One region of the Streptomyces sp. NPDC090088 genome, then DNA from elsewhere that is predicted to be linked to it. Evidence: predicted binding sites of a transcription regulator. Region 1 holds the regulator's gene; the other holds the start of a gene.
The links. The regulator HrcA, encoded in region 1, represses chaperone genes, less so after heat shock. The targets are predictions, from matches to a motif close to TTNGCACTCNGNNNNNCNGAGTGCNAA.
Positions count from the first base shown of each region.

Region 2: groES (co-chaperone GroES) is a predicted target of HrcA. The motif match lies at 4,780-4,806, and genes of this name have one in related genera.

Region 1 covers NZ_JBIVDZ010000001.1:722,631-730,116, forward strand. The annotation lists gene hemW (radical SAM family heme chaperone HemW) at 1-524, shown strand, start outside; gene ACIPSJ_RS03300 (DUF3097 domain-containing protein) at 549-1,364, opposite strand; gene ACIPSJ_RS03305 (MBL fold metallo-hydrolase) at 1,399-2,121, opposite strand; gene hrcA (heat-inducible transcriptional repressor HrcA) at 2,294-3,310, shown strand; gene dnaJ (molecular chaperone DnaJ) at 3,311-4,447, shown strand; gene ACIPSJ_RS03320 (nitronate monooxygenase) at 4,559-5,650, shown strand; gene ACIPSJ_RS03325 (16S rRNA (uracil(1498)-N(3))-methyltransferase) at 5,647-6,396, shown strand; gene ACIPSJ_RS03330 (VOC family protein) at 6,424-6,816, shown strand; gene ACIPSJ_RS03335 (hypothetical protein) at 6,893-7,450, shown strand.
Region 2 covers NZ_JBIVDZ010000002.1:390,616-398,101, reverse strand. The annotation lists gene ACIPSJ_RS10570 (LysR family transcriptional regulator) at 1-74, opposite strand, end outside; gene ACIPSJ_RS10565 (MOSC domain-containing protein) at 154-834, shown strand; gene ACIPSJ_RS10560 (SDR family oxidoreductase) at 932-1,705, shown strand; gene ACIPSJ_RS10555 (ester cyclase) at 1,786-2,493, shown strand; gene groL (chaperonin GroEL) at 2,581-4,206, opposite strand; gene groES (co-chaperone GroES) at 4,325-4,633, opposite strand; gene ACIPSJ_RS10540 (polysaccharide deacetylase family protein) at 4,870-5,676, opposite strand; gene ACIPSJ_RS10535 (polysaccharide deacetylase family protein) at 5,673-6,554, opposite strand; gene ACIPSJ_RS10530 (methyltransferase domain-containing protein) at 6,645-7,486, shown strand, end outside.

The DNA.
Region 1 (7,486 bases):
CCCGCCGGATCCGCCGCGGCGAGGTCCCGATGACCGACGACGACGTCCACGCCGACCGCTACCTGATCGCCGAGTCGGTGCTGACGGACGCGGGCTTCGACTGGTACGAGGTGTCCAACTGGGCCACCTCCGAGGCGGCCCGCTGCCTGCACAACGAGCTGTACTGGCGGGGCGCCGACTGGTGGGGCGCCGGACCGGGGGCGCACTCCCACGTGGGCGGGGTGCGCTGGTGGAACGTCAAGCACCCGGGGGCGTACGCGGCGGCCCTCGCGTCCGGACGCTCCCCGGGCGCCGGACGCGAACTCCTGACGGACGAGGACCGCCGGGTGGAGCGCATCCTGCTGGAGCTGCGGCTGCGCGAGGGCGTGCCGCTGGCGCTCCTCAAGGAGGACGGGCTCAGGGCGTCGCGCCGGGCCCTGTCGGACGGACTCCTGGAGCAGGGGGCCTACGACGAGGGGCGGGCCGTGCTGACACTGCGCGGGCGGCTGCTGGCGGACGCCGTGGTCAGGGACCTGGTGGACTGATCACTCCGGTGGGTGAACGGGGCGTCAGGCCCCATCGCCGCCCGTGACGAAGTCGATCAGTTCCTCCACCCGGCCCAGCAGCTCCGGCTCCAGGTCCTTGTACGAGGTCACCTTCGCCAGGATCGCCTGCCACACCGCGCCCGTGTTGTCCGAGGGCCAGCCCAGCGCCCGGCACACGCCCGTCTTCCAGTCCTGCCCGTGCGGGACGCGCGGCCACGCCTCGATGCCCAGGGACGACGGTTTCACGGCCTCCCAGATGTCGATGTACGGGTGGCCGACGACCAGGGCGTGGCCGCTGGTGACCGACTGGGCGATGCGCCACTCCTTGGTGCCGGGGAGCAGGTGGTCGACGAGGACACCCAGGCGGGCGTCCGGGCCGGGGGCGAATTCGGCCACGATGGAGGGGAGGTCGTCGACGCCCTCCAGGTACTCGACGACCACGCCCTCGACGCGCAGGTCGTCGCCCCAGACCTTCTCGACCAGTTCCGCGTCGTGGCGGCCCTCCACGTAGATGCGGCCCGCGCGGGCGACACGCGCGCGGGCGCCGGGGACGGCGACCGAGCCGGAGGCGGTACGGGACGGGCGTACCGGCCCCCCGGACGCGGGCCGTACGAGGGTGACGACCTGTCCCTCCAGGAGGAAGCCGCGCGGCTCCAGCGGGAAGACGCGGTGCTTGCCGAAGCGGTCCTCCAGGGTGACCGTGCCCGCCTCGCAGCGGATCACCGCGCCGCAGAAGCCGGTACCGGGCTCCTCCACCACCAGGCCGGGTTCGGCGGCCACCTCCGGCACCGGCTTCGGCTTCTTCCACGGCGGGGTCAGGTCGGCGGAGTACTGGCGCATTCGGATGACGATAGGAGAAGCCGAACGGGTGCGCCTACGACACGCCGAAGCGGGCCGCCAGGGCGTCGCGCTGGGCCCGTACGAACGCCGCGTCGACCACCGCTCCGTGACCGGGGACGTACAGGGCGTCGTCGCCGCCGAGCGAGAGCAGGCGGTCCAGGGCCGCCGGCCAGCGGGACGGTACGGCGTCCGGGCCGGCCTGGGGATCGCCGGACTCCTCCACCAGGTCGCCGCAGAAGACCACCGGCGGGTCGCCGGGGACGAGGACCGCGAGATCGTGGGAGGTGTGGCCGGGGCCCACGTCGGCCAGCAGGGCCCGGCGGCCGCCGCCCAGGTCGAGGGCCCGCTCGCCGGAGACCGGGCGGCGGGGGAGCGGGAGGGCGTCGGCCGCCTCCTCGGCCTCGGGGGCCGGGAGGCCGTTGCGGACCGCGTCCAGGCGCAGCGCCTCGCGGTCGTGGGCGAGGACGGCCTCCGCGCCCGCCGCCGCGTACAGGTCGGTGCCCGCGAAGGCGGGCGTGCCGAAGACGTGGTCGAAGTGGGGGTGGGTGAGCGCGAGATGGGTCACACGGCGCCCGGCCAGCGCCTGCGCCTCCGTACGCAACCGCGCGCCCTCCGCCAGGCTCGACCCGGCGTCCACCATCAGGACCGCGCCCGGACCGAGGGCCAGCCCCGCCGTGCAGTCCCAGCCCGGCAGCCGGCACCGGCCGACCCCTTCGGCCACCCGCTCCCACCCCAGCTCTTCCCAAGTCACCGTCATGCCGCGACGCTAGCCGTAGAACGTCACGGGTCCTGACCGACCTTGCCCAGTCAGTACCCGACGGCCGTACACTGGGCCGGGGATGTTGGCACTCGGGATCGCAGAGTGCCAGACGAAAGACCCGAAGGACCCGAAAGGCCGCGGGCACGACTTTCTGGAGGTGTGGCGCTGGATGCTGAGTGAACGCAGGCTTCAGGTATTGCGCGCCATCGTCCAGGACTATGTCGGCACCGAGGAACCGGTCGGGTCGAAGGCGCTGACCGAGCGGCACAACCTCGGGGTCTCCCCGGCGACCGTGCGCAACGACATGGCCGCCCTGGAGGACGAGGGGTACATCGCCCAGCCGCACACCAGCGCCGGGCGGATCCCGACCGACAAGGGCTACCGGCTGTTCGTCGACAAGCTCGCCGGTGTCAAGCCGATGAGCGCGCCCGAACGGCGGGCGATCCAGAACTTCCTCGACGGCGCCGTCGACCTCGACGACGTCGTCGCGCGGACCGTGCGGCTGCTGGCGCAGCTGACGCGGCAGGTGGCGGTGGTGCAGTATCCGTCGCTGACGCGGTCCACCGTGCGCCACGTGGAGCTGCTGTCACTGGCTCCGGCCCGGCTGATGCTGGTGCTGATCACCGACACCGGGCGGGTCGAGCAGCGGATGGTCGACTGCCCGGCACCCTTCGGGGAGACGTCGCTGGCGGATCTGCGGGCGCGGCTGAACAGCCGGGTCGCGGGGCGCCGGTTCTCGGACGTGCCCCGGCTGGTGGAGGATCTGCCGGACGCCTTCGACGTCGAGGACCGCGGCACGGTCTCGGCGGTGCTCTCCACCCTGCTGGAGACGCTCGTCGAGGAGAACGAGGAGCGGCTGGTGATCGGCGGCACCGCCAATCTCACCCGCTTCGGGCATGACTTTCCCCTCATGATCCGGCCTGTTCTGGAGGCACTCGAGGAGCACGTGGTGCTTCTCAAGCTCCTTGGCGAGGCCGGGGATTCGGGCATGACCGTACGCATCGGTCACGAGAACGCCTATGAGGGACTCAACTCCACGTCCGTGGTGTCGGTCGGTTACGGTTCGGGCGGCGAGGCACTCGCCAAACTCGGCGTGGTCGGACCGACCCGCATGGATTACCCGGGAACGATGGGAGCGGTACGAGCGGTGGCACGGTACGTCGGACAGATCCTGGCGGAGTCGTAAGTGGCCACGGACTACTACGCCGTTCTCGGCGTGCGCCGCGACGCGTCGCAGGAAGAGATCAAGAAGGCCTTCCGTCGGCTCGCGCGCGAGCTGCACCCGGACGTCAACCCGGACCCGAAGACCCAGGAGCGGTTCAAGGAGATCAACGCCGCTTACGAGGTGCTCTCGGACCCGCAGAAGAAGCAGGTCTACGACCTCGGCGGCGACCCGCTCTCGCAGGCGGGCGGCGCGGGCGCGGGCGGCTTCGGGGCCGGTGGCTTCGGGAACTTCTCCGACATCATGGACGCGTTCTTCGGTACGGCGTCCCAGCGTGGGCCGAGGTCGCGTACGCGGCGCGGCCAGGACGCGATGATCCGGATCGAGGTGGAGCTGGACGAGGCCGCTTTCGGCACGACCAAGGACATCCAGGTCGACACGGCGATCGTCTGCAACACCTGTAACGGTGAGGGCGCGGCGCCGGGCACCTCCGCCCAGACGTGTGACATGTGCCGGGGCCGTGGTGAGGTCTCGCAGGTGACGCGGTCCTTCCTCGGGCAGGTCATGACCTCCCGGCCCTGCCCGCAGTGTCAGGGCTTCGGCACCGTCGTGCCGACGCCGTGCCCCGAGTGCGCCGGTGACGGCCGGGTCCGCTCCCGGCGGACGCTGACCGTGAAGATCCCGGCCGGTGTCGACAATGGCACCCGGATCCAGCTCGCCGGTGAGGGCGAGGTCGGGCCCGGCGGCGGTCCCGCCGGTGACCTGTACGTCGAGATCCACGAGCTGCCGCACTCCACGTTCCAGCGGCGCGGCGACGACCTGCACTGCACGGTGACGATCCCGATGACGGCGGCCTCGCTCGGTACGAAGGTGCCGCTGGAGACGCTGGACGGGATGGAGGAGGTCGACATCCGGCCGGGCACCCAGTCCGGGCAGTCGATCCCGCTGCACGGGCGCGGTGTCACGCATCTGCGGGGCGGCGGCCGGGGCGACCTGATCGTCCACGTCGAGGTCATGACGCCGACCAAGCTCGACCCCGAGCAGGAACGCCTCCTGCGCGAGCTGGCGAAACTGCGCGGCGAGGAGCGGCCCACGGGGCAGTTCCAGCCGGGGCAGCAGGGCCTCTTCTCCCGGCTGAAGGACGCGTTCAACGGGCGTTGACGCGGGCGCCCGCAGCGGGTCGCGGAGGGGCTGTGCCGCCCGCGATATGTGGCATGTGCCAAAGAGGCGACCCGATTCGGTCTTGTTCGGAGGACGTGACAACATGCCGTCATGTCCTCCGCACTGACCGATCTCTTCCCCTTTCCGATCGTGCAGGCCCCCATGGCCGGCGGGGTCTCCGTCCCGCAGCTGGCCGCCGCCGTGTCCGAGGCGGGCGGGCTGGGGTTCCTCGCCGCCGGGTACAAGACCGCCGACGGGATGTACCAGGAGATCAAGCAGCTGCGGGGGCTGACCGGCCGCCCTTTCGGGGTCAACCTCTTCATGCCGCAGCCGGAGCACGCGGAGTCCGGCGCCGTGGAGCTGTACGCACACCAGCTGGCCGGTGAGGCCGCCTGGTACGAGACCGAGCTCGGCGACCCGGACAGCGGCCGCGACGACGGGTACGACGCGAAGCTCGCGGTACTCCTCGACAACCCGGTGGCCGTCGTCTCCTTCCACTTCGGTGTGCCGACCCGCGAGGTGCTGGAGTCCCTGCGCCGGGCCGGAACCCTCACCCTGGTCACCGCGACCACCGCCGAGGAGGCCCTCGCCGTCGAGCGGGCCGGGGCGGACGCGGTGATCGCGCAGGGCGTCGAGGCCGGCGGGCACCAGGGCACCCACCGGGACATCGCCGAGAACGACGGAGCCGGGATCGGGCTGCTGTCGCTGATCGGCCAGATACGGGAGACCGTGGGCATCCCGGTGGTCGCCGCCGGCGGGATCATGCGCGGCAGCCAGATCGCCGCCGTGCTCGCCGCGGGCGCGAGCGCCGCCCAGCTCGGTACGGCCTTCCTCGCCACCCCCGAGTCCGGCGCCGCCGACATCCACAAGCAGGCCCTGACCAACCCCCTGTTCGTCCGCACGGAACTGACCCGGGCCTTCTCCGGGCGGCCCGCCCGCGGGCTCGTCAACCGCTTCCTGCGCGAGCACGGGCCGTACGCGCCCGCCGCCTACCCGGAGGTCCACCACCTCACCTCCCCGCTGCGCAAGGCCGCCGCCAAGGCCGGGGACGCGCAGGGCATGGCGCTGTGGTCCGGGCAGGGGCACCGGATGGCCCGGGAGCTGCCCGCCGGGCAGCTGGTGGAGACCCTCGTCGAGGAACTGGCCGCCGCGTCGACAGCGTTGTCGACCAAGGCGGGGACCGAGAGGGGGGACGGGCGATGACCGCGCCGGTGTTCGTCGTCGAGGACCTCCGCGCGGACGGCTCCGGACAGTACGTCCTGGACGGGCCCGAGGGCCGTCACGCGGTCTCCGTGAAGCGGCTTCAGCCCGGCGAGGAGGTCGTCCTCACCGACGGCGCCGGCCGCTACGCGGTGTGCGACGTGATCGCCGCCGAGGGCAAGGACCGGCTGGTCGTCCGCCTGACGGAGGTCGCCGAGGAGCCCGCGCCGCAGCCCCGTATCACCGTCGTCCAGGCCCTGCCCAAGGGCGACCGCGGCGAGGTCGCCGTGGAGACCATGACCGAGGTCGGCGTCGACGCGATCGTGCCCTGGCAGGCCGCCCGCTGCGTCACCCAGTGGCGGGGCGACCGGGGGCTCAAGTCGCTCGCGAAGTGGCGGGCCACCGCCCGCGAGGCCGGCAAGCAGTCCCGCCGGGTGCGGTTCCCCCAGGTCGCGGACGCGGCGAGCACCAAACAGGTTGCCGCACTTCTCGCCGAAGCCGATTTCGCCGCCGTCCTGCACTCCGACTTCGAGCACGGCAGCACACCGCTGGCCACCGCCGACCTGCCCGCCACGGGCGAGATCGTGCTGGTCGTCGGCCCCGAGGGGGGCGTCGCCCGGGACGAGGTGGCGCTCTTCGAGGAGGCGGGCGCGGGGACATACGTCCTGGGGCCCAGCGTGATGCGTACCTCGACCGCCGGCACGGCCGCCGCGGCCCTGCTGCTCGGCCGCACCGGCCGGTGGTCCTGACCCGCACGACCCTCTGGGGGACACACCGTGGAACTCGCCCAAGTCCGGCTCCTGGTCACCGACTTCGCCGCCTGCTACCACTTCTACGCCGAAGTGCTCGGGCTGCGGCCGCAGTCGGGGGCGAGCGAGGGACCGTACGAGAAGTTCAGCCCGCACGCCGGGTCCGCGGGGATCGCCCTCCAGGACCGGACCATGATGGCCGAGGTGCTGGGCGAGCTGGGGGACACCGCCACCGGGCACCGGTCGCTGGTGGTGCTGCGCGTCGACGACCTCGACGCCTACTGCGAGCAGATCGCCGCGCGCGGCGCGGTCCTGGTGCAGGGGCCCGTGCCCATGACGGAACGCATGCGGGTCGCCCACCTCAAGGACCCCGAGGGGAACCTGGTGGAACTGCAGGAATGGCTGCTGCTGCGCACCTGAAGGGTGACGGCTGCGAACACGTGAGTGGCCGTATGCCCCCTACCGTCACGGGCCCGACGGTGGGAGGCTGCCCCTCATGGGGGCATTGAGCCGGATTCGGCGGCGGCCGCGCGGGGCCAGGGCGGCGGCCGTGGCGGGGCTCGCGGTGATCGCCGTGGGCGGTGTCGTGGGCTGCCAGCCGACCGATCTGAACTCCGCGACCGTCGCGTACACCACCGACCAGACCGCCACCGCCGAGCTGAAACGGCAGCACGTCGACGTCAGCTGGCTCACCTGCACCGGCAACTACGGCTCGTCGGCGGCCGGTTCCACGAGGACACCGTCGGCCTCGCAGACCACCGTGGTCTCCGTGGACTGCCGGGGCCGGACCAAGGACGGGCGGGACATCACCGTCACCGGACGGGTCACCAAGGCCGTCAGCGGGGCCTGTGTGCGCGGGAACCTCGTCGCCAAGGTCGGCGGCAAGGAGTGGTTCCGGGTGAAGGGCCTCGGCAACTGCGACGCCACGCCCGGTCCGACGTACAGCACCTACCGGCCGCCCACCTACGGGCAGCAGCCCGGCCCCACCGTGACCGTGACGAAGACCGTCTGGTGCCAGGGCGACCCCAAGTGCTGGCCCGTGCAGGGAAAGTGATCGAAATCGGCCGCCGGGAACCCGCCGCGGTGCATA
Region 2 (7,486 bases), on a different contig from region 1:
TCGCGCCCCGCCGCCGAGAAGGAACCGGTGGTGGCGACGGCACGCAGGACGCGGAGATGACGGGCCTCGATCATCTTCCGAGCATAAGGCGGACTTGGACAGGGCGCCCAATATCGCGTCGACGCTTTGAGCACGCTCCCGTACCGTCGGAGCATGGAGCTTCTCTCGCTGAACCTCGGCCGTCCGACACCGTCACCGCACACGGACCAGGCCGACGGCGTGACCGGTATCGACAAGCGCCCGGTGGACGGGCCGGTGCGGGTGGCGGCGCCCGGGCCGAAGGGGACCGCGGGCAGCGGGCTGGCCGGGGACACGGTGTGCGAGCTGCGCCACCACGGCGGCTACGACCAGGCGGTGTACGCCTACGCGCGCGAGGACCTCGACGACTGGGAGAAGGAGCTCGGCCGGCCGCTGCCGAACGGCTGTTTCGGTGAGAACCTCACGACAAACGGGCTGAACGTGTCGGACGCGCTGATCGGCGAGCGCTGGCGGATCGGTTCCGAGGTCGTACTGGAGGTCACCTCCGGGCGCATCCCGTGCCGTACTTTCCAGGGCCATCTGGGCGAACGGGGATGGGTGAAGAGGTTCACGCGGAAGGGTGCGACCGGTGCCTACCTCCGGGTGATCGAACCGGGTGAGATCAGGGCCGGCGACCCGATCGAGATCGTGCGCCGTCCGGAGCACGGGGTGACCGCCGCGATGCAGTTCCGCGCCGTCACCACCGAGCGGGAGCTGCTGCCGCGGGTGCTCGCGGCGGGCGAGGCGCTGCACTCGGAGACGCTGGCGCAGGCCCGCAAGTACGTGGCGGCGCAATCGGCAACCGCGGAGGACTGAACGGCCGTCACGCGCACGCCGTTCACCCGTGCTTCACCCATCGGGAGAGCCGGTGCGCACAGCGGACGCCGTCAGTCCGGGTAACTACCCTTGGGCCATGACAACGGCTCTGATTACGGGATCGACCGCGGGGATCGGTGCCGCGTTCGCGCGGCGGCTGGCGGCCGACGGGCACAACCTCGTCCTGGTGGCACGGGACACCAAGCGGCTGCGCGAACAGGCGACCGAACTGCACGACCGACACGGCATCGAGGCGGAGGTGCTCACCGCCGACCTCGCCGAGGACACCGGCATCGAGGCGGTCGCCACCCGCCTCGGCGACCGCAGGAACCCGGTCGACCTGCTGATCAACAACGCGGGCTTCGGCAACAAGGGCCGGTTCCTCGACGTGCCGATGGCCGACGAGCTGCGCATGCTCAAGGTGCACTGCGAGGCGGTGCTGCGGCTGACGGCGGCGGCGACGGAGGCGATGCGGGAGCGCGGGCGCGGCGGTGTCGTCAACGTGGCCTCGGTGGCGGCCTTCGTGCCGCGCGGTACGTACGGCGCCTCCAAGGCGTGGGTCGTGCAGTTCACCCAGGGCGCGGCGCGCGATCTCGCGGACAGCGGGGTGCGGCTGATGGCGCTGGCTCCGGGGTTCGTCCGTACGGAGTTCCACGAGCGGGCCGGGATGGGCACCGACAACATCCCGGGCTGGATGTGGCTGGACGCCGACAAGCTGGTGGCGGCCGCGCTGGCCGACCTCGCGCGCGGCAAGACGCTGTCGATCCCGGATCCGCGTTACAAGGTGCTGACGGGCCTGGCGAAGATGGCGCCGCACGGCCTGGTGGGCGGCATCAGCTCGAAGACGGGCCGCAAGTACGGGCCGCAGTAGGCCCGACAGCAGGAGCCGCGGCCGGTCCGGTGGGAAAATGGGCGGGCGGGACCGGACCCAGGGGGGCCGGAGGCGGTGTCATGACGTTCGTGCAGCTCATCGAGTGCAGGACCAGCCGGCTGACCGAGATGGAGCGGCTGCTGGACAGCTGGGTCGAGCAGACCAAGGGGAAGCGGACGGCGACGCACGCGGTGGTCGGCCGGGACCGCTCCGACGCGTCGCACGTCGTGGAGATCGTGGAGTTCCCGTCGTACGAGGAGGCGATGCGGAACTCGGCCCTCCCGGAGACCGACAAGGTCTTCCACGACCTGCTCGCGCTCTGCGACGGGACGCCGACGTTCACCGATCTGGACGTGGTGCGTGACGAGCGGTTGTACGCCGGTACCGCGCGGCGGTTCTTCGAGACGATCGGCGCGGCCGGCCCGCTGGCTCCGCTGGACGGTCTGCTCGCGGAGGACTACCACGGCCACGACCCGGGCAACGGGCAGGACACCATCGGCATGGACGCGGTACGGCGCGAGATCGGGATGTGGCGGGGCGCCTTCGACTTCACGTTCCATGTCGAGGACCAGTTCACCCAGGACGACCGGGTGTGCACCCGGTGGATCTGGAAGGGGCGGCAGAAGGCGGAGTTCCTCGGACTGCCGAACACCCGGGGGCTGGTGCGGATGACCGGGACCACGATCCACCGCTTCGACTCCGGCGGAAGGATCGCCGAGGGCTGGTGGGAGTACGACCGGCTCGGCCTGATGGGTCAGCTCGGCGCACTGGACGCGCTGGAGAACTGAGCCCACAGTGAAAGCCCGCGAGGGGCGAAGCCCCCGTACCCGGCGGACGACCGGGGACGGGGGCTTCGTGCGACGCCGAGGCGATGCTCAGTGGGCGTGGCCGTGGGAGTGGCCGGCCGCGGCGGGCTCCTCCTCTTCCTTCTTCTCGACGACCAGGGTCTCGGTCGTCAGGAGGAGGGAGGCGATGGAGGCGGCGTTCTCCAGGGCGGAGCGGGTGACCTTGACCGGGTCGATGACGCCGGCCTTGACCAGGTCGCCGTACTCGCCGGTGGCGGCGTTGAAGCCCTGGCCCTTGTCGAGCTCGGCGACCTTGGAGGTGATGACGTAACCCTCCAGGCCGGCGTTCTCGGCGATCCAGCGCAGCGGCTCGACGACGGCGCGGCGGACGACGGCGACACCGGTCGCCTCGTCGCCGGTCTTGCCGAGGCCGTCCTCCAGCACCTTCGCGGCGTGGACCAGCGCGGAGCCACCACCGGAGACGATGCCCTCCTCGACCGCGGCGCGGGTCGCGGAGATGGCGTCCTCCAGACGGTGCTTCTTCTCCTTCAGCTCCACCTCGGTGGCGGCGCCGACCTTGATCACGCACACGCCGCCGGCCAGCTTCGCGAGGCGCTCCTGGAGCTTCTCGCGGTCCCAGTCGGAGTCGGTGTTCTCGATCTCGGCCTTGATCTGGGCGACGCGGCCGGTGACCGCACCGGAGTCACCGGCGCCGTCGACGACCGTGGTGTCGTCCTTGGTGACGGTGACGCGGCGGGCGGAGCCCAGCACGTCCAGGCCGACCTGGTCGAGCTTGAGGCCGACCTCCTCGGAGATGACCGTGGCGCCGGTGAGGATCGCCAGGTCCTCCAGCATCGCCTTGCGGCGGTCACCGAAGCCGGGGGCCTTGACCGCGACCGCGTTGAAGGTGCCGCGGATCTTGTTGACCACGAGGGTGGAGAGGGCCTCGCCGTCCACGTCCTCGGCGATGATCAGCAGCGGCTTCGAGGCGTTGCCCTGGATGATCTTCTCCAGCAGCGGCAGCAGGTCCGCGATGGAGGAGATCTTGCCCTGGTTGATGAGGATGTAGGGGTCCTCCAGGACCGCCTCCATGCGCTCCTGGTCCGTCACGAAGTACGGCGACAGGTAGCCCTTGTCGAAGGCCATGCCCTCGGTGAAGTCCAGCTCCAGACCGAAGGTGTTGGACTCCTCGACGGTGATGACACCGTCCTTGCCGACCTTGTCCATCGCCTCGGCGATGAGCTCGCCGACCTGCGTGTCCTGGGCGGACAGCGCGGCGACGGCGGCGATGTCGGACTTCTCCTCGATCGGGCGGGCCGTGGCGAGCAGGTCCTCGGAGATGGCGGCGACGGCGGCGTCGATGCCCTTCTTCAGGGCGGCCGGGGAGGCACCCGCGGCGACGTTCTTCAGGCCCTCGCGGACCAGCGCCTGGGCCAGCACGGTGGCGGTGGTCGTACCGTCACCCGCGATGTCGTTGGTCTTGGTCGCCACCTCCTTCACCAGCTGCGCGCCGAGGTTCTCGTACGGGTCCTCGATCTCGACCTCACGGGCGATCGTGACACCGTCGTTGGTGATGGTGGGGGCGCCGAACTTCTTGTCGATGACGACGTTGCGGCCCTTGGGGCCGATCGTCACCTTCACCGTGTCGGCAAGCTTGTTGACGCCGCGCTCAAGGGCGCGACGGGCGTCCTCGTCGAACTTCAGGATCTTCGCCATGGGAGCGGTTCAGCCCTCTCGGAAAACGTGAGTGAAACGAGCCGCGCCCCCGACGCCCGGCTTCATGAGATCGCGGGGGCCAGGGGCGCAGTTCACAGCAGGATGTGCTTCGAGTGAACTACTTCTCGATGATCGCGAGCACGTCGCGGGCCGAGAGGACGAGGTACTCGTCGCCGTTGTACTTCACCTCGGTGCCGCCGTACTTGCTGTAGAGCACGATGTCGCCGACCTTGACGTCGAGCGGCAGGCGCTCGCCGTTCTCGAACCGGCCCGGGCCCACGGCGAGGACGGCGCCCTCCTGGGGCTTCTCCTTCGCGGTGTCCGGGATGACCAGGCCGGAGGCCGTGGTCTGCTCGGCGTCGAGCGGCTGGACCACGATGCGGTCCTCAAGCGGCTTGATGGCAACCTTGGAGCTGGTGGTCGTCACGATCCGACCTCCCCCTTCGGAGATCTCACGGGGTTAACTGTCTGAGGTGGCGACCAGGTGGATCCGTCGTCGCGGGTGCCGGACCTGCCCGTCGCGTTGTTGGCACTCTCATCTGCCGAGTGCCAGAGCCGAGACTATGACCGCGATTAGCACTCGGTCAAGCGGAGTGCCAGTTGCCCGTGGCGCGGCGCCGAAAAAACCGGGTCGCCGGACCGGAGAACCCGCCGGTGACCTGCCTACAGGTAGTCCTCGAGGCGCCCCACCGTCAGCCCGCCCGCCTGTACCCGGCGCAGCAGCCGGGCCGTGCGTTCCCGCAGGGCCGGGCCCATGGCCTCGTCGGGGCCGACCAGGACGATGTCGCCGGGGCGGAGCTGTTTCTCGCCGTTCCTGAAGGCGAGCGTGTCGGCCGTCATCGCCGCCCGCCAGAGCACCACCGCCGTCACCCCGCAGTCGGCCGCCGCGCGGAGCGTGGTGGTGTCGTAGGTGCCGTAGGGCGGGCGGAAGAGGTACGGGCGGATGCCGAAGCGGGACTTCAGCTTCTCCTGCTGTCCGCAGATCTCGGCGCGCTGGCCGGCGTAGGGCAGCCCGGGCATGGCCGGGTGGTCGAGGGTGTGGTTCTGGACGCTCGCGCCGACCGCCTGGAGCCGGGCGAAGTGGCCGTAGCCGGGGCCGACCACGCTGTCCGTGAGGAACATCGTCACGGGCAGGCGCAGCTCGCGGACCATGTCCACGAAGCGGGGGTCCTTCTCGGCGCCGTCGTCGTAGGTCAGGAAGACCACCCGGTCGGCGGTGGGGATGTGGTCGACGACCGGAGGGAGGGCCGAGCGGAAGGAGAGCGGGTGGGACGGCGGGCGCGGGGCGGCCGGCAGGGGCGCACTCAGGCCCCAGTGCCGGTAGGCCTGTTCGCCGGCCGGACCGTGCGGCCGTACCCCGGCGGCCGCCTTCCTGCCGAGCCGTTCGATGGGGTCCACGGACTGGGCGCAGCCCGCGAGCAGGAGGGCGACGGCGGCCAGGAACGCCGCCGTCGCCCTCGCGCGGCTCACAGGTAGTCCTCCAGGCGCGCCACCGCGTAGCCCTCGCGCGTGACCTTGTTCAGAAAGCGGCGCATGTCGTCGACCATCGTGCCGTCCCAGTCGCTGCGGCCCCGGAAGTGCGTGAGCACGATGTCGCCGGGGTGCAGACCGCGGTCCCACTCGCGGTACTCCCAGTGGTCGACGAACACCTCCTCGTCCCAGATCGGCGCGTACTTGATGCCGCAGGTCTTGGCGGCGCGCAGGGTGTCGCCGTTGTAGTTGCCGTAGGGCGGGCGGAAGACGGTCGGGGCCCTGCCGAACTCCCTCTTCATGATCTCCTGCATGCCGCAGATCTCGTGCTTCTGCTCCTCGTAGGTCAGGCCCGGCAGGTAGGGGTGGGTCAGGGTGTGGTTGTTGAGGGTGTGGCCCTCGGCCTGCATCTTCCGGAAGTAGCCGTAGTCGTCCTTGACCAGGTAGTTGCTGAGGAACGCGGTGTAGGGGATCCGCAGGTCGCTCATCATGCGGAGGAACGCCGGGTCCTTCTCCGAGCCGTCGTCGATGGTCAGGAAGACGACCTTCTGCTTCGTCGGGACCGTGGTGAAGACCGGGGGCAGCTCGTCCTCCACCTGCCCGTCCACCTCGAACCCGTCGCGAGCGGTGATCCTCGGCTTCTGCGTCGGCGGGGCCGGGGGCCGCAGGGGGACCGCGTTCAGCCCCCAGCGCTTGGCGGCGGCGACCAGGGCGGCGTGGGCGTCGGCGGCGGCGTTCCGGTGCGGCTGCTGACCGGCGGCGGGGCGGGCGGCGGAACCGTCGGGTCCCGCGCAGCCGGACACCAGGGCGGCGACGGCCAGCAGGCCCGCCACACCCGCTCTGAACCCATTTTTGTCATTTTGTACGACTGCTCGCATGGCGTCGGATCCTTCCAGGCCCCTCCCCGGAACCGGGGCAGACACCTCGGCCGGAGGCGAACCATCCACCGACTGGCCGACAATGACCCGGTGAACGACCACCTCGCCCCTCTCCTCACCCCCGAGGGCCACGCCCTCCTCGCCGAGGTGCGCGGCACCGCGCCCGCCGACGAACTCGCCGTGGCCACCCGGCTGCGCCGCACCCACCCCGCCGAGCTGGTGTCGGCGGCGCTCGCCCAGGCCCGGCTGCGGCAGCGGGCGGCGGCGAAGTTCGGCGAGGCGGACGCGGACCGCATGTTCTTCACCCCGAACGGGGTCGAGCAGTCGACGCGGGCGAGTGTCGCCACCTACCGGGCCGAGCGGCTGAGGACGCTGGGGGTCTCCTCCGTCGCCGACCTGTGCTGCGGGATCGGGGGCGACGCGATCGCGCTCGCGCGGGCGGGGATCCGGGTGCTCGCCGTGGACCGGGACCCGGTGACGGCGCGGACCGCGCGGGCGAACGCCGACGCGCTCGGGCTCGCCGACCTGATCGAGGTCCGGGAGGCGGACGTCACGGAGGTGGACACGGCGGGCTGGGACGCCGTGTTCGTCGACCCGGCCCGGCGCGGCGGCCGTGGCCGCGTCTTCGACCCGGAGGCCTACTCGCCGCCGCTGTCCTGGGCGGTCGAGGCGGCGCGCAAGGCCACGCACACCGCCGCGCTGAAGGTCGCCCCCGGTATCCCGCACGAGACGGTCCCGGCGGACGCCGAGGCGGAGTGGATCTCGGACGCGGGGGACGTGAAGGAGGCGGTCCTCTGGTTCGGGACGGAACCGGGGGCGGTCCGCGCCACCCTCCTCCCCGGCCCGCGCACCCTGCTCGGCAGGGGCCTGCCCGATCCGCACGTCAGGGCCGTGGGCCGTTACCTGTACGAACCCGACGGCGCCGCCATCCG